Regions from separate parts of the Paenibacillus sp. FSL M7-0656 genome, predicted to be linked through region 1. Evidence: a T-box and tRNA genes for the amino acid it is inferred to sense, from the RefSeq annotation. Region 1 holds a T-box; the other regions hold tRNA genes.
What was found. A T-box is a leader RNA that pairs with one kind of tRNA and senses whether it is charged. The one in region 1 lies ahead of argS (arginine--tRNA ligase), so its partner is inferred to be a tRNA-Arg.
Positions count from the first base shown of each region.

Region 1 (10,251 bases):
AATCCGTCGGGTGAGATCATTCCAACCTCAACCTCCTTTGCCGGAGGCAATGCATAACAGAGTAAAACAGAAAGCTCTTTAAGTAACCAATCAAAATGATGTACTCGACGGCAACACAAAAACCGATCTACACAGCTACCTCAGGGTTTGCGGTGTAGATCGGTTTTTTGTATTTTCATCGGGATTCAAATTCCGTTACTGTTTATTTCGGCCAGACAAAAAAACAATCCGCGCGCAACCTCACGGCTGCTGCGGATTATCTATCCATCCTTTGATCGTATATCCCATGTACATCACGGTCTCTCTTGCGAGAAAAGGAAACTTGCTGCGCCAGGTTCGATACGCCGTAGTTCGTGTCGGAGAAGGTACGGCATCCATACCCAGTCCGGCAGCCAGCTTCATGGCCCGTTTCATATGTAAAGGATCACTCACAATCGTATAGGTTTGATAACCGGCCTGTTCACCAATTGGAATTGAATTGACCAGATTCTCCTCGGTAATTCTGGATTTGGTCTCTATGCGAATGTCCGCAGGATCTACTCCATGTGCGATGGCATACTTCTGACCCACTTCAGCTTCCGTATGTTCTCCATCATCACCTGACCCGCCTGTGAAAAGCAGATTACGAACGGTACCCTGACGGTATAATTCAATCCCGTGTTCAATACGTTCGCGAAATACAGGTGAAGGGTTATCCCCCGCCACGGCTGCGCCTAGAATGATCGCTGCATCCGATATTCTGGATGAATCCTCATCCGTATATGCTGATATACGTATTGCGGTAATCCCAGTCCACAAGATTCCAATCAATACTACAGCCAGAGCCGTCATTAATATCCAGCGTTTCGTTATCCGTTTGCTTGTCATTCATCCTCTTCCAAAGCCCTTGCTTGCATACTCTCGGTATGCATACGCTCCAGTGTCTGCAGAGCTGCTGCGGATTCAGCATCCAGACCAAGCTCTGCAATCCAGGCACCCGTATATTGCTGAAGACGGATCTCCAACTCCTGTGCACGGTCTTTGAAATCCTCCAATTCCTTAATCATGCGTGATCGTCCTTCCGGACTGAATGTCTCATGAATTCGTTCCTTGAAATAATGATGTACAATACGGTTACGTTGCTGCCATAACTCATTCAACTGGCGAGTCTCTTCCTCAGAGAATGTAAAATGATGGCGCACTTCGTGAATGAGCTGCCCCAGTGAACTGCTCATCTTTCGTTCGTACAGATCTTCCAGATCCTCTTCAGACACGGCTTTGCCCTGAGACATTTTCATTAATAAAATCAGATTGACCAGCTGCTGTTCAAGCGCCTGCCCGTAGTACACTGCCAATCCGTAATAGGCAAACAATTCCCTGGAGTGTTCGCTGTCCAGCATGTCACCATTCTGGATATCTGTATTTTGCATATGCGAGCGCCCCCTTCAACCGTACAATGTTAACTATTCCATGTCCCTCTATCCTAACCAAACCAAGAGCAACATTCAAGTTATCGGGAAGCGCGTCTTCTAACTCCGCAGATCTCTTCTTCCGGACAGCCACACATGGATGATTAGTAACCCTAATGCATAGAGCACAGTCCACAGCATAACCGAAACAAAAGAATCCATCTTTGATTCATCAAATAACATCATCTCACGAACCAGATAAAAGGTTGGTGGAAGAATGCGGCCAAGCCATTCTAACGATCCAGGCAAACGTTCACTTAAGGAACCTTGGATAAACGATAGTAATAATACAATAATGAGGGCAGGCATACTGCGACTAAGCAAGGGAATGTACGATTTTTGAAAAAATACACTGATGCCTAATCCCAGCAGTGATAACCCCAGATGGCCTAACCAAGTCATCATCCACTCCTCACCTGTGGGTTGTCTCTCGAACATTCCCGCGAACACGGGATACAGCACAGTGATTGCGGTGAGCATGAATTGCATTATCCAGGCACAGATGAGTTGACTTAATACAACTTTACGCCTGCTTCCTGTATGAAGGACAAGTAATTGATACTGCTTAGCAGGTTCGGTATTCATCACCATTACTCCGAGCCAAGCAGCTGCCAGAAATAACAGCATAGCCGTGACACTGTAACTGTCCGCAATAGGGTTGGGTTTGTAGGAATAGATCAGCAGCATGGCGATGATATAAAAGATAACCGGTGCAAAATATTTCTGTGAGCGAATGTGATGCCTTAACAAATATCGGGTCAGATAGATCATTCGGCTTCTCCCCCCGCATCATCCATGGAAGAGCTTAAGTCCACAGATTCTGTGACACCTCTATGACTCGCATGTACAGCTGGATGTTGTCCTTCCAGCAGACTTTCCATATGTAATTGACTTTCTTCCTGTTGTACAGACACAACCGAACCTCCGGAAGCCAGAATCATTCTGAGGACATCATCTGTTGATTGTTGAACCACTTTCCAATCCCACAACCAAGAATTGGATATCCCTGAGCTTGTATTACGAACTAAAGACAGTACTTCCGGTTGTTGTACAATAGATAGATCGTTAGCCAGATCCTCTCCAGCTTCCGTCAGACTTTGAATACGTACAACGGGTTCGCCAGCTTGAAGTATATCTTCACGACTCCAGTAGCGGAGCACGCGGCCTTTCTTCAACACAATCACCTGGTCTGCCAAACGTTCAATTAGCAACGGTTCATGACAAGCTGTAACGATGGATGTCCCTTCACCCTTCCATTGCCCCAATAAGGATACAATGCCCTCTTGAGCTGGAATATCCAAGCCTGATAAAGGTTCATCCAGCAGCAAAAGTCCACCCGGTCCAGGTAACAGGGCCTGAATCAAATTTACTTTTTGCAATGTGCCCTTGGATAATAGGGGTAACTTCTGATCGATCGCGGTATCGAGATATAAAAGTTCACTAAGTTCTCTAATCCGCCCACGCAGTACTTCGGGGCTAATGCCCCGAATACGACCCATATCCCACAAGTACTCTCCAGAGGTAAAGGGTAAACGTGGCAGGCCATCTACTGCATACCCTTCAGAACCCTTCATTGTGCGCTGGATCGATCCTGTATCGGGTAACAAAATACCTGCCAACATACGTAGCAACGTGCTTTTGCCCGAGCCGTTTCTGCCAACAAGTACAGCACATTCGCCCTGCTTCACTTCCAGATTAATTTCATCAAGTACTTGAGCATTACCTAATCGCTTGCTCACTTGTTGAAGCAACATACCTCGACCTGATGAGTCTGGTACATCTTGATTGGCTTTCTTGAAAAGTCCACGTTTACTCCATATCACCTGGGATCACATCCGTTCTGGAGCTTGCACACCTAGCAAATGTAAACTGTACGCGAGGCGTTCGGCAGTCCGTTTGGCCAATGCCACTCGGAAGGATCTTACATCAGATGACGCATCCGCAATGCGTTCGGCGTGATAGAAGCGGTTGAACGCCTGAGCGACATCTATTGTATATTTGGCAATGACCGAAGGCTCATTCCGATGAATTGCTTTTTCCAGATACTCGTGATATTCACCAAGCAGTTTCAGCAATGCCCATGAGGTATCTCCGATACTGGATGAAGTAGTCCCTGTGTCATTTACATCATCTGCAATCGTGCCGTTAGTCAAAGGGTTTTCATTTTCCACGCGGATCGCCTCTTCTGCCTTGGCAAGCACACTTTGAATCCGGGCATGGGTATACTGCACATAAGGTCCGGTCTCTCCTTCAAAACTCACCGCATCCTCCAAGGAGAAGTCCACATCGTTTAACCGATTATTACGCAGATCACCGAAGACAATGGCACCTACACCAACAGCCTCAGCCACCTTCTGAGGGTTCTCCAGATTCGGGTTTTTCTCCTGAATAATCTGCAAAGCACGAGCGACTGCCTCATCCAACACTTCCTGCAAAAAGACGACTTTACCGCGGCGGGTAGACATTTTCCGTCCCTCAAAACGCATTAATCCAAACGGGATATGTTCACACTTCGCAGACCATTCATGACCCATCCGGGATAGGACAGCAAATACCTGCCGGAAATGTAACTTCTGCTCGCCTCCGACCACGTATAACAACCGATCTGCCTTCATCACCTCATGACGATAAACTGACGTAGCCAAATCCCGAGTAGGATAGATTGTTGTTCCATCTTTTTTGATAATCAGGCACGGGGGCATGTTCTCATCTTCCAGACGTACCACGAGTGCTCCATCACTCTCTTCAAGTAAACCTTTTGCCTTCAGTTCTTCAACCACTGCACCCATCTTGTCATTGTAAAAGCTCTCCCCCAGCGTATGGTCGAACTGCACATTCAGACGTTCATACATCCGGTTGAATTCCTTCATGCTCACTTCCACAAAGAACGCCCATAACCGCTGTGCTTCATCATCCCCTTGCTCCAGCTTGCGGAACCAGTCGCGTGCCTCAATCTCCAGAGAAGGATCGTTCTCCGCCTCATCGTGGAAGCGCACATACAGTTCCAGTGACGTACGGATCGGGTCTGCCTGCAACGCTTCATCATTGCCCCACCGTTTGTACGCTGCGATCTGCTTGCCAAACTGGGTTCCCCAGTCTCCCAAGTGATTCACACTTACAGAGGTATAACCCGCTTCGTTATACAACCGATACAGTGCCGCACCGATTACAGTAGAACGCAAATGTCCAATTCCGAAGGGTTTTGCGATGTTAGGGGAAGACATATCAATCACAACACGTGAACCTTGACCAAGCTGAAGCTTACCAAATGCCGCATTCCCCAGTTCTTTCAGCAGATTCGGCGCGAGCTTCTCCCGATTGAAATGGATATTTACATACGGCCCGGCGGGAGTCGCTTCAATTCCAGATGCCTGCAATCCCGTTGCGAGCTCAGTCGCAATAACTGCCGGTGCTTTCTTTAATAACTTCGCTAATGCAAAACAAGGGAATGCTGCATCCCCCATCTCCGCCTGAGGTGGGACTTCCAGTAATCTCAGAACCTCTTCTTCATTCAATCCCGTTAAAGGGGCAATATCGGCCGCAGCCTGCTTCATCAACATGCCAAACACTCCTTATCCATTCATTATTGGCTGGAAATAAACACAAAAAAGCTCTCGTCTCTAAATAAGAGACGAGAGCTGAATTAACAGTTCCCGCGGTACCACTCTAGGTGAACAGGCTACTCCTAATATGCATCAACATGCATACCAGTAAAACTGTTCCGCTCGATGCGTATAACGGTCGCAAGCCGGGTTACCCTCAGACAGATATGGTCTATCCCAATCGGGATACGCACATCTTTTCGGATAACCATCTCACGGGTGCGGTTCACTCAGGTCATGTCATACCGGCTTCCACCTCTCCCGGCTCGCTGTCATGTATGGATCTGGCTACTCTCCCGATCATTGATATTCTTCGTTTCAATTCATTGCCATCATTATACATACCACGATCAGACTTGGCAACCTACACTAAAAATCCCCTACTGAAAGTCAACACATAGGCACATCGTCTCAGATGCTTGTGTTCACTGCCTTCCCTTAGGGGACAACGGTCATTATCGGTTTTATTTATATATTCCAGTAAAATAATATTTACGCTACTGCTGCCATCAACCGGCAAGCTTCTGCACATCTGCGGCAAGCCTCTGCACATGCTTGGCAGTGATCATGGTGGTGTTTGCCACACTCAGCGGCGCAAGCTTCACAAGCTTTCACACACAATTCGCATATTTCAGCAATGAAATCACTTCCACGTGTCATTGCTTGTGCAGCAAAACTGCAGATCTCCGCACATTCCCGATTCAAACGAATGCAATCACGCAACATCGCCAGATCATATTCTTTCAGACTCGATATGTAACATACGTTGCATGCATTCATGCACTCCAGGCAAGCATCGATACATTGTTGATATTGTTGTTGTGTCATTTAAAGTTACCTCCCAGGCAAAGTTTGCTATGCATCTTAATACCCAGTTCGGAGGAATATTGAATCATCTAACCTACTTTATCGCTTCCAATTCCAGTAATTGGTCACGAATGACAGTTTGGTCAAAATGTTCACCTATAAACACAGCAACATTAGGGACCTCTCCCTGAGGTGTGATCTTCATGTAATCCGATTCACGGTAGGCATACTGGAACCAGAAACGGCTCGCCGTGTCACTAAACGATAAAATACCTTTTGCTCGATACACATCCCGTGGCAAAGCAGATACAAATTGTTCAAATGCTTCGCTGTTCACCGGATGACTGAAATAATGCGTATACACCATGACATGTTCGTGTGATGCATGAGGCGCAGAATGCTCGTGACTGTGGGCATGGACATGGCTATGGGATGCTTCAGTATTCGTATCATCGCCTTGGACTGTATGATCTGTATGTTCATGACCATGACTGCATCCATGTGTACCACAGGCTTCTGTATGCACATGATGCTCTTGGTGAGCCGGCTTGTCTACTTCAGAAGCTGAATCACGTACATGCACGTCTGCCCCGCTGCGAAGCAACAGATCCATCTCTACCTCACATTTCACCGTAGGAATTACAGGGGCGAAGCCATTCCATTTTGCCAAAAGCTGCTCCAGATCCTGCAGTTCCTGTGCACTCACCCGATCCGTTTTATTCAAGAGAAGCACAGACGCACAACGAATCTGCTCCTGCATCAGTTTGAACGTCTGCCCCTTCTGCTCCTGATACAGGCCAGATAGATGTGCTGCATCCACAACAGTAATGAGACTTTTCAGTTCCAGTCGCATGTAGAGTGAGGTCTCCGTTACCGCATCCAGAATCTCCATTGGATTCGCCGCACCGGTTGCTTCAATGATGATCACATCCGGTGATTCCTCCTGAACGAGATCGGCAAGTTGCAATCCCAAGTCACCACGTACGGTACAACAGATGCAGCCACCTAACATCTCTGTCATTGGAACGGTGGAATCCACAATCTGACCATCCAGATTGACTTCGCCCAACTCATTCATAACCACTGCGGGACGCAAACCCTGCTGTTGCCAATGTTCAATCAACTGAACAAGCAGTGTTGTTTTGCCACTCCCCAAAAAACCTGACAGTATATATACAGGTATGGATTGTTCTTTTATAATCGTTTCATTCATGCGTATACACCTCTCTGATTGTCCTTCTTGTAACCTGATCTATCTATATCTAGCGAGTGTACACCATCCCGCATTCGTTGTGCAATAACGTTCAACTCTTCCCCAGTACATTGCCTGATTCTAACGGATGGTCTATGCTATGAGGACATGTTGATTGAAGGAGGAAGTTTCATGACTAATTCAGTGGAACAACATCGCCAGGAAGCTCCAACCACGGTATCGTGCATGATTGTTACAGTATCGGACACACGCACTAAAGACACTGACACCAGTGGCCAGCTCATGCACCAGCTTCTGAATGAAGCAGGTTATCAGATCGTTGAATACATCATCACACCAGATGAAACGGAGAACATTCGAAGCATCCTGCAAGATGCAGCTGTTCGTGATGATATTGAAGCGGTGCTACTTAGCGGCGGGACAGGGATTGCACCCCGAGATACAACCTACGAAGCAGTATCCTCACTACTGGACAAGGAACTACCGGGCTTTGGTGAGATCTTCCGTTTTCTCAGTTACACCGAAGATATCGGTTCCGCTGCCATCCTGAGCAGAGCCGTCGCTGGAACGATTGGACGCACAGCCGTATTCTCCATGCCGGGTTCCAAAGGAGCCGTCAAATTGGCCATGGAAAAACTCATTTTGCCCGAGCTGCGGCATGTGATGCGTGAAATATATAAACCCGTCTGAAAGATCAGACGGGTTTTTCGGGTTTATTTTCAGCTGTATGGTAAATTACGAAGGGGTTCTCGCTCAACTTACCTTAGTTGCCCCAGCACATGTTGGAACACCTGCATAACATCCTGTTCATACTTGTCCTTTTCCCCACCGGAAGCTGTATAAACGAGTGAGACGTATCCTTTGCTGCGAATCGTTGTCCGGCCAAGCGCATTCTCCAAGACAGCCTCATCACGATTCTCACTATACATTTGTTTCATGCTGGCCGCCCGGGTTGTCGCATCACTGAAAATATGGACTTTCACGATGTGTCTGCCACTTCCATTCAACAAATACATATAAGAGATCCCGCCATGGTCGTCATCGGCAGACATGTTATTCATCAGTTGAATGCCTTTTGCTTCAAAACTCTTACTGATCTCACTCACCAATTCACCGTTTAATCCGTGTCCTTGACTCTGTGCCCGCACATTTCCTTCATCTGTCGCTTCGCGGGTGTAGACCTTCCGCTCCTGCTCAATGGATGATGCCGAACAAGCCGCCAGGGACCAGACACTCGTGATCAACACACCACTTACAAGTACCGACTTCATTGTTTTTCCAACCAGACTTCGCCCTTTTCTAGCAAACCACATGCCAATCCTTCCTTTCCAGCCACGTGTGCTGTGACCCAATCAGGTAGAATTAGCATGTCTAAGGACTTAGAATCTTATGCGGATGGCAGATCTGATATTGTATTGACCACCGTACGACCCACTGCACCACCTTGGAGTATCGTCTCCAGCGTAAGAGGCAATTGATCCAAGGAAATTTCCCGAATTCCCAGTTCCAGCGCGCGCTCCGGTTTCCATTCTCCGCCGAGCAGTTTCCACAATCGTTCCCGACGTTCCATCGGACAATATACAGAGTCTATACCAATAAGCTGGATGCCACGCAAAATAAACGGAAGTACCGTGGATTCAAAAGCTGTGCCTCCAGTTAACCCGGATACCGCTACCGCACCTCCGTATTGAATCTGTTTCAATCGCTCCGCAAGAGCCGGTCCTCCTGTTGGATCAACAACTCCCGCCCATAGCTGTTTCCCCATCGCTCCTTTAGCTGGAGCATCAGCTTCTTCACGAGTAATAACCTCTGAGGCGCCCAAGTTTCGGAGCAATGACTCCTCCTGATCCTTCTTGCCTGTGCTGGCTGTTACTTCAAAGCCAAGCTTCGCCAGAATCGCTACTGCCATACTGCCAACACCACCCGTTGCACCCGTAACCAGAACCTTGCCCATCTCCGGTGTCACTCCAGCCTGTAACAGCGCATCTACCGAAAGTGCAGCCGTAAATCCTGCGGTTCCAATTGCCATGGCTTCTTTCTCACTGAGACCCGGTGGCAGAGGCACCAGCCATTCACTGCGCAGACGAGCATACTCGCTATAGCCTCCATAATGGGATACGCCAGGTTCAAATCCTGTACTGATCACCCGATCTCCTGGTGCAAAACGTCCACTGACCGACTCCTCTACCGTTCCGGCCAGATCAATCCCCGGGACCATCGGGTACTCACGAACGACACCACCTTTCTCAAGGGTAGCGAGTCCGTCTTTATAATTGACACTGGAATACTGCACCTGTACCGTTACATCTCCATTTGGCAGATCTTCCTGCTTCAGTTGCTCTATAGCAGCTTTCACTCCGCCCTGTTCTTCTTTACGGACAACATATGCGTTAAAATGGTTTTTCATCGATAACCACTCCTTCTTTGGATTGTATATATTTTTCCATTAAGCACATGAATTGTTCGCATTCAGGCTTAACGGCTACCTTTTACTTCTGGATTCTTCAGATGTGGATGATCAAGCTCTGTCTCTCCTGAGCGTCAACAGATAGATTAGTGGACCCACAATAGGGATGATGCCTGCCGCGGTCCAAGCTGCTGAACGTCGACTCAGTTTAGTATCCCTGTATATCGCAATCATGGAAAGTAAGGTCAGCAGCACAAAATCAATCGTCATGATATGTACAAAGGCAGATTGCTTGAATGCTTCCATATATACATCCGGATGACCTTGCGTCACGGCATAGAAAGCTGTCCCCAGCGTTAACAGCAGAAGGACGACATGCGTCAGTTTGTGGGCTGCTACCCGTCCAATTCCCGCCTCCCGCTGATGACCAAAATGTAAGTTTGCGTAACCCGAAGCTCTATTTGCGGATGATGACCATGCATAATAGGGAAGCAGGGCAAAAGCACCCAGTCCGAAAGAAAGTATGACAAAAGGCCAAGCCGGTACACGGCCACCTCGTTCTTTCACAGATGTTCTTAACAGCATACAGACATAAACTGCCGGGAAAATACCTAACCACGAAAATACCGTAAGTAACCAAGGCTCTTTGCTTTGCAGGGTGATCAGTTCTTTGAATATCGGATCACTTCCAGGTGACTGCCCTGGTGCCAACAACACTGCATAGGCAATAAAAGCGATCCAGACCAGTCCTAATATCCATCTCATGTCTGCACC
Region 1 covers NZ_JBBOOT010000001.1:1,609,913-1,620,163, forward strand. Annotated here, with positions in the region: gene MHI01_RS06840 (ABC transporter ATP-binding protein) at 1-57, shown strand, start outside; gene MHI01_RS06845 (YdcF family protein) at 241-867, opposite strand; gene MHI01_RS06850 (hypothetical protein) at 864-1,409, opposite strand; gene MHI01_RS06855 (hypothetical protein) at 1,509-2,219, opposite strand; gene MHI01_RS06860 (ABC transporter ATP-binding protein) at 2,216-3,271, opposite strand; gene argS (arginine--tRNA ligase) at 3,278-5,008, opposite strand; T-box leader at 5,073-5,363, opposite strand; gene MHI01_RS06875 (four-helix bundle copper-binding protein) at 5,543-5,878, opposite strand; gene MHI01_RS06880 (CobW family GTP-binding protein) at 5,952-7,070, opposite strand; gene MHI01_RS06885 (MogA/MoaB family molybdenum cofactor biosynthesis protein) at 7,242-7,760, shown strand; gene MHI01_RS06890 (hypothetical protein) at 7,829-8,383, opposite strand; gene MHI01_RS06895 (oxidoreductase) at 8,458-9,477, opposite strand; gene MHI01_RS06900 (hypothetical protein) at 9,589-10,242, opposite strand.

Region 2 (10,251 bases), 2.3 Mb from region 1:
CGGTCCCTATCTGTCGTGGGCGTAGGAAATTTGAGAGGAGCTGTCCTTAGTACGAGAGGACCGGGATGGACGTACCGCTGGTGTACCAGTTGTTCCGCCAGGAGCACCGCTGGGTAGCTATGTACGGACGGGATAAACGCTGAAAGCATCTAAGCGTGAAGCCCCCCTCAAGATGAGATTTCCCAGTATGTAAGACCCCTTGAAGACGACGAGGTAGATAGGCTGGGGGTGGAAGTGCAGCAATGCATGGAGCTGACCAGTACTAATCGGTCGAGGGCTTATCCAATAGCAAGTTGTAAATCGCATGTTTCGTTTCGAATCTAGTTTTCAGAGAATGATCTCTGAATGTAAGCTAAGCTACGCGTTTGGTGGCGATGGCGGAGGGGTTCCACACGTACCCATCCCGAACACGACCGTTAAGCCCTCTAGCGCCGATGGTACTTGGACCGCAGGGTCCTGGGAGAGTAGGACGCCGCCAAGCGATTTCCCTTTGGGGTATTTTTTTTGCCCCCCTTGCCAAGGAATAAGGGATATATATTAGGGCCCTTAGCTCAGTTGGTTAGAGCGCACCTCTGATAAGGGTGAGGCCGGTGGTTCGAGTCCACCAGGGCCCATAGCAAGACCACAACAAGAAATACACAGTGTATGGGGCCATAGCTCAGCTGGGAGAGCGCCTGCCTTGCAAGCAGGAGGTCAGCGGTTCGATCCCGCTTGGCTCCACCATTCCCTGATAGCTCAGTTGGTAGAGCACTCGACTGTTAATCGAGTTGTCACAGGTTCGAGCCCTGTTCGGGGAGCCAGTAAGGCCCGTTGGTCAAGGGGTTAAGACACCTCCCTTTCACGGAGGTAACAGGGGTTCGAATCCCCTACGGGTCATATTATGGAGGCTTAGCTCAGCTGGGAGAGCATCTGCCTTACAAGCAGAGGGTCGGGGGTTCGATCCCCTCAGCCTCCACCATATAAACTTTATAACGACGCGGGGTGGAGCAGCCCGGTAGCTCGTCGGGCTCATAACCCGAAGGCCGCAGGTTCAAATCCTGCCCCCGCAATTATACTTTCCTTTGAGAAAGTGATCTGGAACCGTGGTGTAGTTGGCCTAACATGCCTGCCTGTCACGCAGGAGATCGCGGGTTCGAATCCCGTCGGTTCCGCCATTTTTTTAATGTAGTAAGGCTCGGTAGCTCAGTCGGTAGAGCAGAGGACTGAAAATCCTCGTGTCGGCGGTTCGATTCCGTCCCGAGCCACCATTTATAACACCATGTAATACGCCGGTGTAGCTCAACTGGTAGAGCAACTGACTTGTAATCAGTAGGTTGGGGGTTCAAGTCCTCTCGCCGGCACCATGTAATCCTGGAGGATTAGCGAAGCGGCCAAACGCATCAGACTGTAAATCTGCTCCCGTACGGGTTCGGTGGTTCGAATCCATCATCCTCCACCAGTTTTTCTATGAGTCATTAGCTCAGTTGGTAGAGCACCTGACTTTTAATCAGGGTGTCGAAGGTTCGAGCCCTTCATGACTCACCATTATATGCGCGTGTGGCGGAATTGGCAGACGCACTAGACTTAGGATCTAGCGTCTTTGACGTGGGGGTTCAAGTCCCTCCACGCGCATCCTTTATTTGCGGAAGTGGCTCAGCGGTAGAGCATCGCCTTGCCAAGGCGAGGGTCGCGGGTTCGATTCCCGTCTTCCGCTCCAATATTTTGCGCCCTTAGCTCAGCTGGATAGAGCGTTTGACTACGAATCAAAAGGCCGGGAGTTCGAATCTCTCAGGGCGCGCCATTATAACTTCATATTTTGCCGGCGTGGCGGAATGGCAGACGCGCTCGACTCAAAATCGAGTGGGAAACCGTGGAGGTTCGAGTCCTCTCGCCGGTATAGATAACGGGATGTAGCTCAGCTTGGTAGAGCACCTGGTTTGGGACCAGGGGGTCGCATGTTCAAATCGTGTCATCCCGATTGTTTGTTATGCGGGTGTAGTTCAATGGTAGAACTTTAGCCTTCCAAGCTAATAGCGTGGGTTCGATTCCCATCACCCGCTTAAATATTGAAAAGAAAGAGATGGTACTCACCGTCTCTTTCTTTTTTTGCATTCACAGGCATATTGATCATAATTGTATGCAAAGATCACGGACTATATGGCTGATTAGCATGTACCAACATGTATCCCATCCTCACGATATATTTCCCCCTTTTTTAAGTCTGTTCTTAGTCATTTTTTAAGTGTACGAATAGAGAAGGTCTAACACATGTTCGAACACAAGAATATCTTTTCTTTATCACAATTTATAAAAACGCTTACAAAAATAGCTTGCGTAAATCATTAACCTGTAATACCATATCAATTAAGCGCTTAACCTTTAGGGGTAAGGCGCTTAAACTTAACGTAGATTAAGCGCTTAACCCGTAAAGGAAAGGACGGCGATCAATTCATGAATACAATTCGACTAACGATGGCTCAGGCACTGCTTCGATACCTGGATCAGCAATATATCTCGGTTGACGGGGTGGAAACCAAGTTTGTGAAGGGAATCATCGGTATTTTTGGACATGGCAATGTAACAGGCATTGGAGAAGCGCTGGAGCGCAGTCCGGGAAGCCTGACGTATATGCAAGGCAAGAACGAACAAGGCATGGTGCATACGGCAGCGGCTTATGCCAAGCAGAAGAACCGTAGACAGATCTATGCATGTACTACATCCATTGGACCTGGTGCTTTGAATATGATTACGGCGGCAGCTACTGCAACAGTGAACCGAATTCCGGTTTTATTGCTTCCTGGAGACAACTTTGCTACACGGGAACCGGACCCGGTACTTCAGCAGTTGGAAGTGAGCAGTGATTATACAATCTCAGCCACTGATCCATTCAAAGCCGTCAGTAAATACTGGGATCGCATCGTTCGTCCTGAACAGTTGATGATTGCTGTTACACAGGCCATGCGTGTGCTAACCGATCCAGCAGAGACAGGAGCAGTAACGCTCGCATTGCCGCAGGATGTGCAGGCAGAGGCATACGATTATCCAGAATCGTTCTTTGCCCGCAAAGTACATTATCTGGATCGTCGTCCCCCGGTACAGGCAGCGATTGAGCGGGCAACGGAGCAGATTGCCCGAGGCAGGAAACCGTTGCTCGTTGCAGGCGGCGGTGTGTTGTATTCTGAGGCATCCGCCCAGCTCGTGGAATTCGCCGAGGCATTTGGTATTCCGATCGCCGAGACGCAGGCGGGCAAGAGCGCAGTTTCTTGGGACCACCCACTAAATGTGGGGGCCATCGGGGTTACAGGTTCTCTAGCAGCCAATAGGCTGGCGAGAGAAGCAGACGTTGTGATCGGCGTCGGTACGCGGTTCTCGGATTTTACGACGGCGTCCCGCTCTGCTTTTCAACATCCGGAAGCTTCATTCATCAACATTAACCTGAACGGCATGGATGCCGCCAAGTTAGGCGGGGAAGCCATTCTGGCAGATGCACGCGAAGGATTGCAGGCTTTGCAAAAGGAATTGCAGGAAAGACAATATCGATGTGCATATGGCGCATCCGAAATCGCTGATCTCCGCGCTGAATGGAATGCAGAAGTGGATCGGCTGTATGCAGCTCAACATGAAGCAGGGCTGGCACAGACTACAGCAGTTGGCATCGTTAACCGGACCATTGATCCATCTTCCGTTATTGTGTGTGCGGCGGGCAGTCTGCCAGGCGATCTGCATCGTCTGTGGCGTGCGTCTGAACCAAAGACGTATCACATGGAGTATGGGTTCTCCTGTATGGGGTACGAGGTAAGTGGAGCGTTCGGAGCAGCACTTGCCGAGCCGGATCGTGAAGTGTACGCGATGGTCGGTGATGGCAGTTATCTGATGCTGCATTCGGAGTTTGTGACCAGTTTGCAGGAACAGAAGAAGATGACTATTTTATTATTCAACAACAATGGATTCCAATGTATTCATAATTTGCAGCGGGAACATGGTAGTGACGGGTTTGGCAATGAGTTCCGTTATCGGGAATCCGAGAGTGGACGATTGACCGGGGATTACATGCCAATGGACTTTGCTGCACACGCCCGAAGCATGGGAGCCAAATCCTATAGAGCGGAGACAGCAGAACAGCTGGAACAAGCACTCCGAGATGCGAAGAACGAAACAGTGAGTACGTTGATTGAGATTCCGGTCGTGCCTGGAACCAACGCAGGTGGATACGAGTCATGGTGGAATGTGGGTGTACCTGAGGTATCTGCCGAAGAAAAGGTAGTTCATGCTCATCACACCATGCAAGCCAACCGTGCCAAAGCAAGACCGATTTAATCCGGTTTAATATAGTGAACCACAATGTTGAACGACAAAGGAGACGTGGGGCAATGAGCAAGCTGCCATTCCAGCTTGGGATTCATCCGATCAATTGGGTCGGTGAAGATGTGAAGGAGCATGGTGATGCGACAACGTGTGCACAGATTCTGGATGACATTCAGCGTCTTGGGCTGACGGGTACAGAGATGGGACGTAAATATCCTACCGATCCTGCTATATTGCGTGAGGAATTGAGCAAAAGGAATATCAAGCTGGTCTCCCAGTGGAAATCCGTACTTTTCTCCGATCCGGCATATCGTCAGTCGGAGCTGGACAGTTATCGCAGACATGCGGAGTTTCTGCAATCCATGGGCAGTAAGGTAATCAGTACGGCGGAGGTAGGCGGGTCACTTCATTTTGATCCAAGACGAACTCCGAATGAAAAAGAAGTGCTCAGACTCAGCGAATCTGAATGGCATATTCTTGCTGAAGGGTTGAACGAAGCAGGTGCTATTGCTCGCGAACATGGGTTGAAGCTTACGTACCATCATCATGGAGGCACAGTGGTAGAGCAACCGGATGAGATTGATCGATTGATGGAGCTGACAGACCCTTCTCTCGTGTACCTGCTCTATGATACTGGTCATGCCTATTATGGCGGAGCCGATCCACTTGAACTGCTACGCAAACATTATGATCGGATCGCCTATATCCATCTGAAAGATATCCGCCCGCATGTGCTGGATGAAGCACGCGCGGAGCAATCTGACTTTGTCGGCTGTATTCGTAGAGGAGTGTTCACTGTACCAGGCGATGGATGCATTGATTTTGCACCAATTCTGCAAGAACTGATCACACGAGGGTACGATGGCTGGGCGATGCTTGAAGGAGAGCAGGACCCTGCGATTCATAACCCGTATGAGTATGCGAAGCGATCTTTAAACTATATGGAGTCGTTATACCAACACAGCTGATTCGTTTAGCATTGAAATTACGATTGGAAAATAAAACTGACTTACTCTAGCCGTTTACGAGTTCTTACGATGGAATGAGTAACTAGTCTAGATATCGATATACAACATGGAAAATCCCACTACAGAAAGGGGCTCACATGCAATGACTTACGTATCCTTTCCGGTATCCAGGAAGAAGGATTTCACCGCGATTGGCCGCTTGTGCATCGACTTGAACGCCAATGAGATCAATCGCCCGATGGAAGAGACGATGACGTTCACGAAGTATGTAGGTGGCTCTCCGGCCAATATTACGATTGGCATGTCCAGACTGGGTATGAAGACGGCTTTTATCGGCAAAATCGCAGGTGACCAGATGGGCAGATTCATCCAGAGTTATTTGGAGAAGAACGGCATCGACACATCAAATGTAGTTACAGATGACACTGGAGCGGTGACAGGGCTTGCTTTTACCGAAATCAAAAGCCCAACGGATTGCAGTATCCTGATGTACCGGGACAATGTAGCGGATTTGTTATTACAGGCGCAAGAGGTACAAGAGCAGTTGATTGCTGACTCCAAAGTGCTGTTAATCTCAGGCACAGCCCTCGCGCAGAGCCCATCCCGTGAAGCCGTATTACAGGCACTAACGTATGCAAAAAAACATGGCACAGTTATTGTGTTTGATCTGGACTATCGCCCATACACATGGACATCGGACGAAGAGACAGCGGTCTATTACAACCTTGCAGCCGAGAAATGCGATATCATCCTCGGCACACGTGAAGAGTTCGACATGATGGAGACATTCGACCACAATCCGGATCATAGCGATCAGGTGACTGCACAGAAATGGTTTGATTTCTCAGCGAATATTGTAGTAATCAAACACGGCAAGGAAGGGTCCATTGCTTATACGCGTGAAGGGCTTTCCCATCGTGCGGACAGCTATCCGGCAAAAGTGGTCAAAACGTTCGGCGCAGGCGACTCTTACGCGGCTGGGTTCCTGTATGGATTGATGCAGGGCTGGACAATTGAGCGCAGTATGGCGTATGGCAGTGGCGCAGCAAGTATCGTTATTTCAAGCCACAGCTGTTCGGATGCAATGCCAACGGTGGAACAGGTGAATGACTACATTGAACGTTGCAATCGGGGCGAGATTACCGTGTCTTGAAGCACGTTGCAATACTTTGAACAACGTACTCATACAGATCTATAACAATGAACATGTTGAACATAAGGGATCACACATAAGTGAAGGGAGACAGGGCTATGGGAAAAGGAATTTCTGAAGCGTCTGCAACAGCGACAATGGTACAAAACTGGATCGGAGGTGCCTGGGTAACCCCAGCGTCAACTCGCATGGACCCAGTGGTGAATCCGGCTACAGAAGAGGTTATTGCACATGTGCCACTGTCCGAACAAGCGGACGTGGATCTGGCGGTTCAGACAGCACGAGAAGCGTTCAAATCCTGGAGCAGCACACCGGTTCCGCGCCGTGCACGTATTCTGTTCCGCTACCAGCAGCTGCTGGTTGAACATTGGGAAGAGCTCGCTCGCCTGGTGACACTGGAGAACGGTAAAAGTTATGCCGAAGCGTACGGCGAGGTATTACGTGGCATTGAATGCGTCGAGTTCGCGGCAGGTGCCCCGAATCTGATGATGGGCAAACAACTGCCTGACATCGCGACAGGACTGGAGTCGGGCATGTACCGCTACCCAATCGGCGTAATTGGGGGGATTACCCCATTCAACTTCCCGATGATGGTGCCGTGCTGGATGTTCCCGCTGGCTATTGCGTGTGGTAACACCTTTGTCCTGAAGCCGTCCGAGCGCACACCGCTGCTGGCAGGCCGCCTGGCAGAGCTGTTCAAGGAAGCGGGGCTTCCGGACGGTGTGCTCAACATCGTTCACGGTGCACATGATGTCGTGAACGGGTTGCTGGAACATAAGGATGTTCAAGCGATCTCCTTTGTCGGATCACAACCTGTAGCTGAATACGTCTACACCACTGCATCCAAGCATGGCAAACGGGTACAGGCACTCGCGGGTGCCAAAAACCACTCCATCGTTATGCCGGACGCCGATCTGGATCTAACCGTGAAAGAGATTACCAGTGCAGCTTTTGGTTCAGCAGGGGAGCGTTGCATGGCATGTGCGGTTGTTGTGGCTGTGGGTGATGTGGCTGACGAACTGGTACAAAAGCTGGTGGAAGCGGCAGACCGCATTACCATTGGTAACGGCATGGATGAGGGCGTGTTCCTCGGTCCTGTCATCCGTGGACCACATAAAGAGCGTACACTCAGTTACATTGAAGCCGGGGAGCAGGAAGGCGCGGCATTGATTCGGGATGGACGTAAGGATCAGGCGACAGGTGAATCCGGTTATTTTGTAGGGCCTACGGTATTCGACCAAGTTGATAGCAATATGAAAATCTGGCAGGATGAGATCTTTGCTCCGGTACTCTCGGTGGCAAGAGTGTCTACGCTGGAGGAAGCCGTTGAGCTGGCGAACCGTTCTGATTTTGCCAACGGGGCGTGTCTGTTCACCCGCAGCGGAGCGAGTATGCGTCAATTCCGTGAAACGATTGATGCGGGCATGTTGGGTATTAACCTGGGCGTACCTGCGCCAATGGCATTTTTCCCGTTTTCCGGTTGGAAAAAGTCCTTCTATGGTGATCTACATGCCAATGGTACGGATGGTGTTGAATTCTACACTCGCAAGAAGATGGTAACGGCGCGCTGGTAACAACCAGAGCATCACTCGGGCTAAGGGGAACGCCCAGCCCATATGGACGCACATAGGGAGGATAACGGAATGGGCAAGGACAAAGTGAGAATTGGCATCATCGGTGCTGGACGGATCGGCAAAATTCATGCAGACAATCTCCTGCGTAACCCGCATGCCGAGATTGTGGGAATCAGTGACTTGTTTGCAGGTCCTGAATTGGAGGCTTGGGCCTCCAGTCGTGGCATCCCTGTTGTAACAACGAACAGCAGCGAGTTGATCTCGATGCCTAGTGTAGACGCGGTGCTGATCTGTTCTTCAACAGATACACATGTGCCGCTGATCGAACAGGCCGCCCAGGCGGGCAAACATATCTTCTGCGAGAAACCAGTCAGCATGGATCTGGCACAGACCCAAGCGGCGGTAGCGGCAGTTCAGAAGGCTGGCGTGAAGCTGCAAATTGGATTTAACCGCCGCTTCGATCACAATTTCAGACGGATACGTGCGCATGTGCAGGATGGTACGATTGGTGATCCACATATTATCAAAATTACGTCTCGCGACCCGAGTCCGCCTCCTTCGGAGTACATCCGGGTGTCTGGCGGGATCTTCATGGACATGATGATCCACGATTTTGACATGGCCCGTTATCTGTCCGGGAGTGAAGTGGAAGAAGTGTACGCTCAGGGCAACGTGCTGATCAATCCGGTTTTTGCGGAACATGGTGACGTGGATACAGCGATTGTAACGATGACTTTTGCCAATGGAGCGATTGGTGTTATTGATAACAGCCGTCAGGCAGTATACGGATACGATCAGCGTGTTGAAGTATTTGGCTCGAAGGGCAGCGCCGCAGCGGCGAATGATCATCCAAATACGGCTGAGATCAGTACAGCGGCCGGGCTTATGCGCGACAAACCGTTACACTTTTTCCTGGAACGCTACAATGAAGCATATGTACAGGAGACAGCCCTCTTTATCGATGCAATCATTCATGATACACCGGTTATCGTTGATGGCCACGATGCAGTACAGGCAGAACGAATTGCACTGGCAGCAAAAATGTCCATGGAGCGGGGAAGACCTGTGAAGCTGAGTGAAGTCCCTGGGGTGTCACTGGAATCGCAAACGGCAACGCCATAGGTGGATGATTAAAGTCACTTTTTCTAATAGAGCGTAAGAATGGTCCAAGTTTTTGTTTTTTATAAGTATCAGGTTGTTGTGGACGATTACAGAAAGGAGTGGATGACAAGATGTCAGAACGTATTGTGAAACCCGTGGTCAACCCGGAGGGAGACGGTACACTTATAAACGTAACACCGGAGTCGGCGGGGTGGGAATATGTTGGCTTTCAGGTAGCGAAGCTGGCGGAGGGGGAGACGCTAACCCGTGAGAGCGGTGATCAGGAACTCTGTGTGGTGCTTCTCAGTGGTTTCGCCAATGTAAGTACCCGGGAGCACACATGGGATAATATCGGAAAAAGAATGAGTGTTTTCGAGAAAATTCCGCCGTATTCGGTCTACGTCTCAACTTCCGATCAAGTACAGATCACAGCACGTACCGAACTGGAAATCGCTATATGTGTTGCACCCGGTAAAGGCACGTACCCGGCTCGTCTCATTACACCTGAAGATGTAGGGGTAGAGGCGCGAGGGTATGGTAATCTGGAACGCCAGATTCACAACATTTTGCCGGAACAGAAGGAAGCGGACAGTCTGCTCGTTGTTGAGGTATTCACACCAGATGGGCATTGGTCCAGTTACCCGCCACATAAGCATGATCGGGACGCACTCCCGGATGAATCTTTGCTGGAAGAAACGTATTATTTCCGTGTACAGCCTGAGCAGGGGTTTGCCATTCAGCGTATATACACGGATGATCGTTCTGTGGACGAGACGCTAGCAGTGAAGAACGGAGAAGTGGTGCTTGTTCCGGACGGATATCATCCGGTAGGTGCTCCTCCGGGGTATGAGGTCTACTATCTGAACGTGATGGCTGGACCAACCCGGACCTGGAAATTCCATAACGATCCTGACCATGAGTGGTTGATGAAAAAGTAAAACAGTTCATGCTACGCACATTGTGCTGGCTTCAAGTTGCGTATGCAGACTTCCCCCTGCATAATGAGAAGAGAACAATTATCTATGTATAACGAAATTTATATATAGCACAAATGGGGAACAACAATGAAAGCAACCATATACGATATAGCACGCGAGGCGGGTGTATCCATTGCAACCGTCTCGCAGGTCATTAATGGCAAAGGCAAGATCAGCGAGAAGCGGCGCGCTGA
Region 2 covers NZ_JBBOOT010000001.1:3,881,557-3,891,807, reverse strand. Annotated here, with positions in the region: rRNA gene MHI01_RS17305 (23S ribosomal RNA) at 1-286, shown strand, start outside; rRNA gene rrf (5S ribosomal RNA) at 365-481, shown strand; tRNA gene MHI01_RS17295 (tRNA-Ile) at 541-614, shown strand; tRNA gene MHI01_RS17290 (tRNA-Ala) at 648-723, shown strand; tRNA gene MHI01_RS17285 (tRNA-Asn) at 725-800, shown strand; tRNA gene MHI01_RS17280 (tRNA-Glu) at 805-876, shown strand; tRNA gene MHI01_RS17275 (tRNA-Val) at 883-958, shown strand; tRNA gene MHI01_RS17270 (tRNA-Met) at 976-1,049, shown strand; tRNA gene MHI01_RS17265 (tRNA-Asp) at 1,077-1,154, shown strand; tRNA gene MHI01_RS17260 (tRNA-Phe) at 1,172-1,247, shown strand; tRNA gene MHI01_RS17255 (tRNA-Thr) at 1,268-1,343, shown strand; tRNA gene MHI01_RS17250 (tRNA-Tyr) at 1,353-1,438, shown strand; tRNA gene MHI01_RS17245 (tRNA-Lys) at 1,449-1,524, shown strand; tRNA gene MHI01_RS17240 (tRNA-Leu) at 1,531-1,611, shown strand; tRNA gene MHI01_RS17235 (tRNA-Gly) at 1,622-1,696, shown strand; tRNA gene MHI01_RS17230 (tRNA-Arg) at 1,704-1,780, shown strand; tRNA gene MHI01_RS17225 (tRNA-Leu) at 1,798-1,876, shown strand; tRNA gene MHI01_RS17220 (tRNA-Pro) at 1,884-1,957, shown strand; tRNA gene MHI01_RS17215 (tRNA-Gly) at 1,969-2,039, shown strand; gene iolD (3D-(3,5/4)-trihydroxycyclohexane-1,2-dione acylhydrolase (decyclizing)) at 2,431-4,296, shown strand; gene iolE (myo-inosose-2 dehydratase) at 4,350-5,252, shown strand; gene iolC (5-dehydro-2-deoxygluconokinase) at 5,395-6,405, shown strand; gene MHI01_RS17195 (CoA-acylating methylmalonate-semialdehyde dehydrogenase) at 6,504-7,979, shown strand; gene iolG (inositol 2-dehydrogenase) at 8,049-9,101, shown strand; gene iolB (5-deoxy-glucuronate isomerase) at 9,212-10,018, shown strand; gene MHI01_RS17180 (LacI family DNA-binding transcriptional regulator) at 10,145-10,251, shown strand, end outside.
Region 2: it has a tRNA-Arg gene. The T-box ahead of argS (arginine--tRNA ligase) is inferred to sense a tRNA for this amino acid. The anticodon was not compared.

Region 3 (10,251 bases), 2.2 Mb from region 1:
CTGTCGTGGGCGTAGGAAATTTGAGAGGAGCTGTCCTTAGTACGAGAGGACCGGGATGGACGTACCGCTGGTGTACCAGTTGTTCCGCCAGGAGCACCGCTGGGTAGCTATGTACGGACGGGATAAACGCTGAAAGCATCTAAGCGTGAAGCCCCCCTCAAGATGAGATTTCCCAGTATGTAAGACCCCTTGAAGACGACGAGGTAGATAGGCTGGGGGTGGAAGTGCAGCAATGCATGGAGCTGACCAGTACTAATCGGTCGAGGGCTTATCCAATAGCAAGTTGTAAATCGCATGTTTCGTTTCGAATCTAGTTTTCAGAGAATGATCTCTGAATGTAAGCTAAGCTACGCGTTTGGTGGCGATGGCGGAGGGGTTCCACACGTACCCATCCCGAACACGACCGTTAAGCCCTCTAGCGCCGATGGTACTTGGACCGCAGGGTCCTGGGAGAGTAGGACGCCGCCAAGCGATTTCCCTTTGGGGTATTTTTTTTGCCCCCCTTGCCAAGGAATAAGGGATATATATTAGGGCCCTTAGCTCAGTTGGTTAGAGCGCACCTCTGATAAGGGTGAGGCCGGTGGTTCGAGTCCACCAGGGCCCATAGCAAGACCACAACAAGAAATACACAGTGTATGGGGCCATAGCTCAGCTGGGAGAGCGCCTGCCTTGCAAGCAGGAGGTCAGCGGTTCGATCCCGCTTGGCTCCACCATTCCCTGATAGCTCAGTTGGTAGAGCACTCGACTGTTAATCGAGTTGTCACAGGTTCGAGCCCTGTTCGGGGAGCCATATGGAGAGGTGTCCGAGCTGGCCGAAGGAGCACGATTGGAAATCGTGTAGGCGTCACAAGCGTCTCGAGGGTTCGAATCCCTCTCTCTCCGCCAGATATTTTTTAGCAAGGCCCGTTGGTCAAGGGGTTAAGACACCTCCCTTTCACGGAGGTAACAGGGGTTCGAATCCCCTACGGGTCATATTATGGAGGCTTAGCTCAGCTGGGAGAGCATCTGCCTTACAAGCAGAGGGTCGGGGGTTCGATCCCCTCAGCCTCCACCATATAACTTTATAACGACGCGGGGTGGAGCAGCCCGGTAGCTCGTCGGGCTCATAACCCGAAGGCCGCAGGTTCAAATCCTGCCCCCGCAATTATACTTTCCTTGAGAAAGTGATCTGGAACCGTGGTGTAGTTGGCCTAACATGCCTGCCTGTCACGCAGGAGATCGCGGGTTCGAATCCCGTCGGTTCCGCCATTTTTTAATTAAATATACACCGTGCCGGTGTAGCTCAACTGGTAGAGCAACTGACTTGTAATCAGTAGGTTGGGGGTTCAAGTCCTCTCGCCGGCACCATTTTTAGTATTTACATCTGAATTTGTGATAGAATGTATATTACAAGTAAAATTGTTAATACTAAGATTCTCTTAGTGGATGAATGGCTTACTCTATGGCGGTCGTGGCGAAGTGGTTAACGCACCGGTTTGTGGATCCGGCATTCGGGGGTTCAATTCCCCTCGATCGCCCCATGATTTTTTAATGGGGATTAGCCAAGCGGTAAGGCAACGGACTTTGACTCCGTCATGCATAGGTTCAAATCCTATATCCCCAGCCATTTCATTACGAGTCATTAGCTCAGTTGGTAGAGCACCTGACTTTTAATCAGGGTGTCGAAGGTTCGAGCCCTTCATGACTCACCATTATATTTTGCGGTCGTGGCGGAATTGGCAGACGCGCACGGTTCAGGTCCGTGTGGGCTAACCCCCGTGGAGGTTCGAGTCCTCTCGACCGCACCATATGTTTTGCGGAAGTGGCTCAGCGGTAGAGCATCGCCTTGCCAAGGCGAGGGTCGCGGGTTCGATTCCCGTCTTCCGCTCCAATATTTGCGCCCTTAGCTCAGCTGGATAGAGCGTTTGACTACGAATCAAAAGGCCGGGAGTTCGAATCTCTCAGGGCGCGCCATTATTCTCATAAGTATCGGGATGTAGCTCAGCTTGGTAGAGCACCTGGTTTGGGACCAGGGGGTCGCATGTTCAAATCGTGTCATCCCGATTTTTTTTATTTGCGGGTGTAGTTCAATGGTAGAACTTTAGCCTTCCAAGCTAATAGCGTGGGTTCGATTCCCATCACCCGCTTCCGAGTAACATATAGAAGAGTCTTTGCTTATAGCAAAGGCTTTTTTTGTGTTAAAAAGAATAAGTGTAATTTATTTAAAATAGGGTCAATTGTCATTTGATTAAGGATGGAATCTTTGTTTAAATAAATAGAACAATTCTTATCTGATTAACCGTATTTATTTATAAAGGAGGACAAACAGTAATGAAAAGAGCTCTGGTCATTGGTGGAAACGGAACATTAGGTGAAGCCGTTGTTGCGAAACTGAGAGATTATTCCGTTGAGGTTATTACAGCAGGTAGACAATCCGGGGATGCTCAGGTGGATATGACGTCGACAGAGAGTATTACTACCCTCTTCGAAACGGTGAGAAATATTGATTACGTCATTGTGGCGGCGGGCCAGACCCATTATGCGAAACTTGAAGAACTGACACCTGAGAACAATATGATTAGTGTGCAGGGTAAACTGCTTGGACAGGTCAATATCGTATTGATTGGACAGCACTATATTAACGATAAGGGGAGTTTCACGCTGGTCAGTGGCATTATACAAGACCACCCTATTGAGCAAGGTGCATCAAGTGCTATGGTCAATGGGGCTATTGATTCGTTTGCCAAAGCGGCAGCGTTTGAGTTACCAAGAGGCATTCGTTTGAATTCGGTTAGTCCTAATCTGTTTGTAGAGTCTGCGGAGAAATATAAGAATTTCTTTATTGGATTTAATCCTGTACCTGTAGAAAAAGTGGCTAATACGTTTATCCAGAGTGCACTTGGGATTGAAACAGCCCAAAATTTCAAAATATATTAAAAGTCGGAAAGTTATATATGATTTTGATGATTACCTATCCCTAATTAATTGCAGGATGAGAAAGGTGTACATGAAATACATTTAGCTGTTAAGCATGTAGAATGATTTTTCATGAAACAGAACTGAATGAGGCCATTTGAAATATTAAATAAAAAGGAGATCCACCGAAAATCCGGTGAATCTCCTTTTGTTTGTTGTGGATGAAACAGAGGTATATTGACTATTATGGAGCAGGTAGCCCAAGAACTTCGAGCATTTCATTACGTTTGAGCGATTCGGCAATGGGGCCGTCAATGAGCCATTTCTTAGCATTGAGGACATAGACATGACCATTTTGGACAGCGGGTAGGCTTTTCCATACTTGGAGTTGCTGGATTTCATTGAGTTCATCTTTTGTTTTTTGCAACGCTTCAGCTGACCCATCTGAGCTAATGGACACGATAAACAGATAGCCTGCTTTGATTTCAGGCAAAAGCTCTACCGAGATACTGGCATTCATCCGATCCGGATTCTCTGCCTCGAGTTTGGTAACGAGAGCATCGGGAGTGAATCCAACCTCATAACCCGCTCCTACATAACTGGAAGCTGGAAATGGCGTGGATGGAATGGAAGAGAAGAACAAACGCATATCCTTCTCTTCCAGGCGCAGGAATGCAGCTGTAGGTTTGGTCTTGGTGATATCGGCTGCGAGCTGCTGAGCTTCAGTTACTTGGTCTTTATTTTTTTGTAAAAGCTGTTCAGCCCGCTCTTCAATATCCAGCGCAGTAGCTACCTGCACGATAGATTCCTGCCAATTACGGCGATCATAAGTGATCGTAGGCGCGATCTTCTCGAGTTGTTCGAGAATTTTGGCATCCAAACTGGCATTGGCAATAATGAGGTCCGGATTGGCGCTGACTACAGCTTCAAAATTGACACTTTCATTGATGGGTTCGACATCCACGCCTTGAGCTTCAAGTTGCTCATTCAGGTAATCTTGCCGACCAATAGGTGTAGCAAGTACCAGTGGTACCTCCAAGGAGAGGAGAATGTCCTCCATATTAATGGACACAATCCGTTCGGGATGTGCCGGGATTTCTTTGCTGCCACTGGCGCTTTCCACGGTCTTAGTAGCTGATTCAGTGGATGAGTCCCCATCTGTCCCCGCAGCTGATTTTACGCCATCTGCAGATGGCTGCGAAGTGCTTGCAGGTGTCTGTCCACACGCAACAAGTAACATCGCGAGTATGAACAGGATCCCCGTTATTTTGACATATTGCTGTTTGTACATCATAATCCCCCTGTGTTTCTAATGATATTGATTCTCAGTACACTTTATATTGTAGCGGTCTCATGTTGGGGGAGACATAGCCTTCTGTGCTATCCGGTCATGGATTAATGTGCTGAGTTCCACCAAAAAGTTTCAGGGTTTCATCGATGATCTGATCATGAGCATATGGTGAATAATCCAACCACGGCATTTCATCTAGCAGATATACATGTTGGTTCTGCACAGGCATCAAATCTTGCCATTGCTGAGTATGTTGTAGTTTATGCCAACGTTGCTGGGATTCTGAGTCCTGGTCCACAATCAGTAACATGCGATCTCCAACCATTTGAGGCAACTCCTGTTCATCCAATGCACGATAGACTTGCCCTGGAAGCAGATCATGTGAAGGCGCCACGCCCAGGTCGTTATATAGAACAGCGCCCCCATTGCGTCGCCCGTAGATTAACAGATGACCCATCATGATATGAATAATGGAGACCGTGTCCTTACCGATTAAATGAGTAAGCTGCTCTTTGGCTTGGATTACCTTGTCATCGTACTGCTCCAACCAATGCTGAGCATCTTGTTGCTGTCCCACAATGGAGGCAACTTGTATGAAGTGTTCCCGCCAGCTCAATCCTTTCCATGGGATAACGATGGTAGGCGCAATTCGCTGCAGCGTTCTTTTTAACGTATGGGCTTCGTACTCATTACAGAGTATGAGGTCAGGGCTCGCTTGCATCAACAACTCAACGTTGGTTTGCCAGATATGAGGATTCATTCGTTTGCTACGCCCCAGATGATAAGGGATATTGGAGAAAAAAAGATTCCTGTGTTGATCCCGTCGGTTATCGATCAATGCCGCATGGGGGATGATCTGTAATGCTAGCAGATGGCCAGTGGTTCCGAAGGAGAGAGCGGCAATTTTACTGCGTTTCTGTCGTTGATAGGTAGAGGGAGACACGCCAACATATTTTTTGAATTTGCGACTAAAGTAAAACTCGTCCTGAAAACCAACCTGTGAGGCGATATGTTTGATGGTTTGGCCGGGGACGAGCAGCATCTCTTTGGCCCGGTCCATGCGGATGCTATTCACGTATTCCATGGGACTGATGCCAGTGCTGTTTTTGAATACCCGCGAATAGTGCCATACACTCATGCCTGCCACTCCGGCAAGAACTTCCCGAGAAAGATGCTCAGCATATCCAAGCTCAATAAGTTCAAGCGTTTGATCCAAAGCAGAGATGTGTTCGGAATCTCCTATTGCACTTTCTTTGGGAGGAGCATACACATGGGTTAACAATTCATGCATCAAAGTCTGAATACGAAATGGACGATTTTCTTGAGGTACAGAGATACACTCATGGAGCTGTGAAGCAATTTTGGTACATTCCTGAAAAAGTTCATGCGGTAACTCATCGGCATAAGACGAACGAAGTAACCCTTTTTGGTAAATCTCCCTTACAGTAGAGCCGGAAGTAGCTTTATTGATATCGGAGAGAGGTTTCAACATATCAAAATATATCGCGATGCCCTGTAAAGGATGAACCTCATCCGTTGTATATTCTATCGCTGTTCCTGGCAGGATCAGATACATCTTGCCGAGTGTGGCATGATTCAGCCTGTGCCCAATACGAATATCAGCTTCACCACCAGTACAGATGAGCAGAAGATGTGAGTCCGCTAATACGAATGGGGCAAGAAAAGACGCTTGATCGAGAACTTCGGATGTCTTGAATCTTGCATATAGGTCACGGGTATGGTCACCGTTAGATATCAGTGGAAAGACTTGCAAAGTCACCAGAATCCCTCCTTAACTTACGATAGTAACATTACATATGATGTATTTGAGAATAATTATCAATTATCGCATATTGTCATTCAAATAAGAAGTCCATATGATAATATGAAAATGAAATAGCGAAATCTGATCATTGAACCGCGTAACTTTCCACTATAACTTGAATTGAAATAGGTTACCGAGTTGGAAAATAGCCAATACATAGTTCCCATCATCTAAACCGTTGAGCGAATAATTAGTGAAAATCTTAACTGATGTTAATCGTAGAATTACTTAAATAACAGATCATTTAATTCACTACGCAAAAAAAGACAAGCCCCTCTCCTACGATGTCCGCAGGAAGAGGAACTTGTCTTTTTAATTAGAGCTTGCGATTAGTATCTTTCCAGAATCGTCTGTGTTTTCAAGCCATCTGCAGGAATCAGCCAGTTGTTGTTCTCCAGCAACTGCAGCAGTTGGGTACGCAGTCCGGATACGGCTACAGCATCATCGGTTTTGAAAGAAACCTCTACGATATTCTCAATACCTGTACCTGCTGCGTCACGGATCGGCCATACTTCGAGTGTAAGCTCTTGACCACTCCATGTACCTTCATAACGTTGGAATATGATTGGACCATATGCACGGGATTGAGTCAATTGCTGCTTGCCCCAGTTGGAGGCAGACCAGTTTTTCAATTTGCCCGGAAGCTTGTCCAGTAACATGTTCAAGGCTTCTTGCTGCGAAGGAAGTTGGACTCCTGTCGCTTTGGTATCGACTTTTTTGGTGTTGGAGAAGCTCAGCGTCTGTTTGCCGTATCCCCAATCAATCTCAGCCTCGTAGTTATCATCTGATTTGTCAAATCCCTCTTGGTTAGCCAGAGTCAGCGCTGCGTTGATATCGCCATTGATCACAGGGTAGCGTTTTTTATAAGTCAATTCGTAGTTATTTTTATCATCCTTTTTGCGAAAACGAACATTCCATCCTTGTTGATCCAATCCGAGAGCATTGGTGTCGAAGTACTCTACGTTAATATTTCTTGGCGTGGAATTTAGGCCGAGTGTCTGGATCACTTCACTGCGTGGTGTCCCATCTGTATTCAATACAAGTTCCGGCTTGGCCAGAAACTTTACTTCATAAGCAGGAACGGCATTGGCAGCAGCTGAAGCCTGGGGTGCTCCCAGAAATGTCATTCCACTTCCCAATGTTACGATGCTCAACATCAATGAGGCGGTTACCTTTTTCCACTTTTTCAAAACCAATCACTCTCCTAATCTGGATTAACGTACAGACTCACTTTATCGCCTGAATATATGAAAGCGATTAAAGGGAAGCGCACATTGCGTTAACCCTGTATAGATTTGATGAATGGTAAACGATAGTTTATAGCGGATCAGGGCAATCAGCCATGGAAAATGGGGAAGCCGTGACTCACCTCTCGCAGCACTTCTTTGAAGCGGTTTACCTGAACGGAAGGGTGGCGATCCTTGTTATGTACCGTATAGATATGGCGCGGTGCCTGCTCTCCCGGAATTGGAAGAACTTGAATGAGCCCGTGCTGTTCCTCCCACTGTACCGCCATCCGAGACATGAATGAGACATGCCCCCCGATTAACACGAGCTGTTTGATCGCTTCCAGGGAATCCATCTCCACGGTACTCCGCAAACGAATATCATGTTGCGCAAGCCATTGATTGGTTAGCCGCCGTGTACTGGATTCATTGCCATGTAAGGCAAAAGGAATCTGTGCGATATGATCAGGTGTTAATGCATCCTTCTGGGCCAATTCATGTTGTGGAGAACAGATCAATACCAAGTCATCTTCACACAGCGTCTCAGCTTGCAGGGCGGGTCCAACAAATGGCTCGGAAGAGATCACCCCCAGATCAATCTGATGACGAATTAACATCTCGCGAATAACAGGTGATGGTTTGACGGATAAGACAATACGGATGCCCGGGAATTCCTGAGAAAAGGTGTTGAGTATGGTAGGCAGCAAATATGTAGCCGGTACATAGCTTGCTCCAATGTGCAGGGTGCCCCGATAGAGACTGTCATATTCCTTCACTACCCGCCTTGCCTCTTGGGTCAGAGCATTGATTTTGACAGAATAGTGGAGCAAAGCCTGTCCGGCTTCGGTTAAAAAGGTCTTTCCACTACGCGATTCGAATAATCGCACGCCCATCTCTTCCTCCAATGACTTCATATGAAATGTAACGGTGGGTTGCTTGATCCCCAGTAACTTGGCCACGCTTGTCATGTGATGATGCTTGTCGATCAGTTCAACAATTTGCAATTTGATCAGATTCAATGTCCCGACACTCCTCTCACTTCTACTAGCCCCAATATATAAGATGATCTAATGTTTTTCATAAAGACGGAGAGTACAGAACCAATCTGAAGAAGCGAAGCCAAAAGCTTTCTGGAAGAAAGCTGCTTCGGAAGCATAAGCTTCGCCTTTATCCCCGGATTTCTCCCTTCATAAAGGGAATATAAGAAATCTGGGGATAACAGCGATCGGAAGATGGTGCTGTAATCGAAGCGACAACATGAAAATTAATTTAGTTCACCTACTATAGATTTAATCTATGAACATCAACAGAATTCATCTAAAAAGTTAATTCCAATTTTACATACAAGACATACAACTCGCGAAAGCGGACGTTAGACTGAGAACAGTGCAAGAGATCAAGTAACAGAAGACAGGCAGGGATGCTTATGAAATTAGAGATAACAGGAATTCAAAAATCATTTAATCAAACACCCGCACTGTTGCCGACAGATCTAACGCTTGAACATGGAAAGTTCACGACCCTGCTCGGCCCATCCGGCTGTGGCAAAACAACACTGCTCCGCATGTTGGCCGGGCTGGAACAGCCGGACGCGGGGGAGATTCGTGCAGATGGTCAGTGTATCTACTCTGCGGCGAAGCGGATTGATATACCAACACACAAGCGTAATCTGGGCATGGTGTTTCAGGATTTTGCATTATGGCCGCATATGACCGTATACGAAAATGTAGCGTTTGGCCTGAAGGCCGGAAAACAGAAATCTGATCTGCGGCAAAAGGTGAACGAAGCGCTTGGCATGGTTCGCCTGCAAGGCATGGAAGACCGATATCCTCATCAGCTGTCTGGTGGACAGCAGCAACGGGTTGCTTTTGCCAGAGCCGTAGCGGTTAGACCTGGTGTGATCCTGTTCGATGAGCCACTGAGTGCACTGGATGCTGTACTCCGGGAAGAGATGCGGATTGAGATGATGTCACTGGTTCGGGACATGGGATTGACTGCGCTGTACGTCACACATGATCAGATTGAAGCGATGTCGATGTCGGATGAGATTGTGGTGATGCAGAAGGGGCGGATATTGCAAAAGGGAAGCCCGGAAACGATCTACTCGGCGCCAAGTGATCCGTATGTCGCTTCGTTTATCGGAAAGTCCAACTGGCTCACGCCTAATCAATCGATGGTGCGTCCAGAGCATGTCACCTGGAACAAAACAGGTCATGACGATCTGTGTTATCCGGGGACGGTACTTAGTGTCAGCTATGTAGGTGAACGATATGAAGTACGAGTGCAGATGGAAGGGCTGGGCATATGGACAGCCTATATGAACCAAAGGGCGCGCGTAGGGGAGCGAGTGCAACTCTATGTAACCCCTGAGCGGATATGCCGAATGGACGGTTATGACCACCCGAGTGTGAAGCAGCAGAACGAAGCGATCGCAGTGGCATATTAAATTGTTGAACAAGCACGCAGTTGGAAGCAGAAGTACACATTTTATAAGAAACCAGGGGAGATGGACGAATATGTTGGGTATGAACAGACGAAAAAAGAGCGCAATGCTGTTATTGACAGCGGTAATGAGTATCAGTTTGTTCGGATGTAGTACAGGGAACTCGACCACAGGCAACGCGGCACAACCCGCGGGCGAAGGAAACACGGCAGCAGCGGCGGAAACAACGAAACCAGCTGGTGGCAAGTTGGTCTTGTACAGTGCTGGCCCACAGAAGCTGGCAGATAACATCGTGAGCGGATTTACAGACAAAACAGGGATCGAAGTTGAGATGTTTCAGGGAACGACAGGAAAAATTCTGGCTCGTATGGAAGCTGAGAAATCCAATCCGGTTGCAGACGTTGTGATCCTGGCCTCTTTACCTTCAGCACAGGCTCTGAAAGCGGATGGACTGACTATGCCATACCCTGAAGCAGCCAATGCAGACAAGTTGAACAAGGACTGGTCGGATGCAGAGGGCAACTATTTTAGCAGCAGTGCTTCCGCACTGGGCATTGTGTATAACACCAAA
Region 3 covers NZ_JBBOOT010000001.1:3,845,727-3,855,977, reverse strand. Annotated here, with positions in the region: rRNA gene MHI01_RS17055 (23S ribosomal RNA) at 1-276, shown strand, start outside; rRNA gene rrf (5S ribosomal RNA) at 355-471, shown strand; tRNA gene MHI01_RS17045 (tRNA-Ile) at 531-604, shown strand; tRNA gene MHI01_RS17040 (tRNA-Ala) at 638-713, shown strand; tRNA gene MHI01_RS17035 (tRNA-Asn) at 715-790, shown strand; tRNA gene MHI01_RS17030 (tRNA-Ser) at 794-885, shown strand; tRNA gene MHI01_RS17025 (tRNA-Glu) at 901-972, shown strand; tRNA gene MHI01_RS17020 (tRNA-Val) at 979-1,054, shown strand; tRNA gene MHI01_RS17015 (tRNA-Met) at 1,071-1,144, shown strand; tRNA gene MHI01_RS17010 (tRNA-Asp) at 1,171-1,248, shown strand; tRNA gene MHI01_RS17005 (tRNA-Thr) at 1,272-1,347, shown strand; tRNA gene MHI01_RS17000 (tRNA-His) at 1,445-1,520, shown strand; tRNA gene MHI01_RS16995 (tRNA-Gln) at 1,532-1,606, shown strand; tRNA gene MHI01_RS16990 (tRNA-Lys) at 1,616-1,691, shown strand; tRNA gene MHI01_RS16985 (tRNA-Leu) at 1,701-1,787, shown strand; tRNA gene MHI01_RS16980 (tRNA-Gly) at 1,796-1,870, shown strand; tRNA gene MHI01_RS16975 (tRNA-Arg) at 1,877-1,953, shown strand; tRNA gene MHI01_RS16970 (tRNA-Pro) at 1,970-2,043, shown strand; tRNA gene MHI01_RS16965 (tRNA-Gly) at 2,056-2,126, shown strand; gene MHI01_RS16960 (short chain dehydrogenase) at 2,311-2,916, shown strand; gene MHI01_RS16955 (ABC transporter substrate-binding protein) at 3,140-4,186, opposite strand; gene MHI01_RS16950 (AraC family transcriptional regulator) at 4,284-5,966, opposite strand; gene MHI01_RS16945 (hypothetical protein) at 6,341-7,201, opposite strand; gene MHI01_RS16940 (LysR family transcriptional regulator) at 7,348-8,256, opposite strand; gene MHI01_RS16935 (ABC transporter ATP-binding protein) at 8,664-9,683, shown strand; gene MHI01_RS16930 (ABC transporter substrate-binding protein) at 9,754-10,251, shown strand, end outside.
Region 3: it has a tRNA-Arg gene. The T-box ahead of argS (arginine--tRNA ligase) is inferred to sense a tRNA for this amino acid. The anticodon was not compared.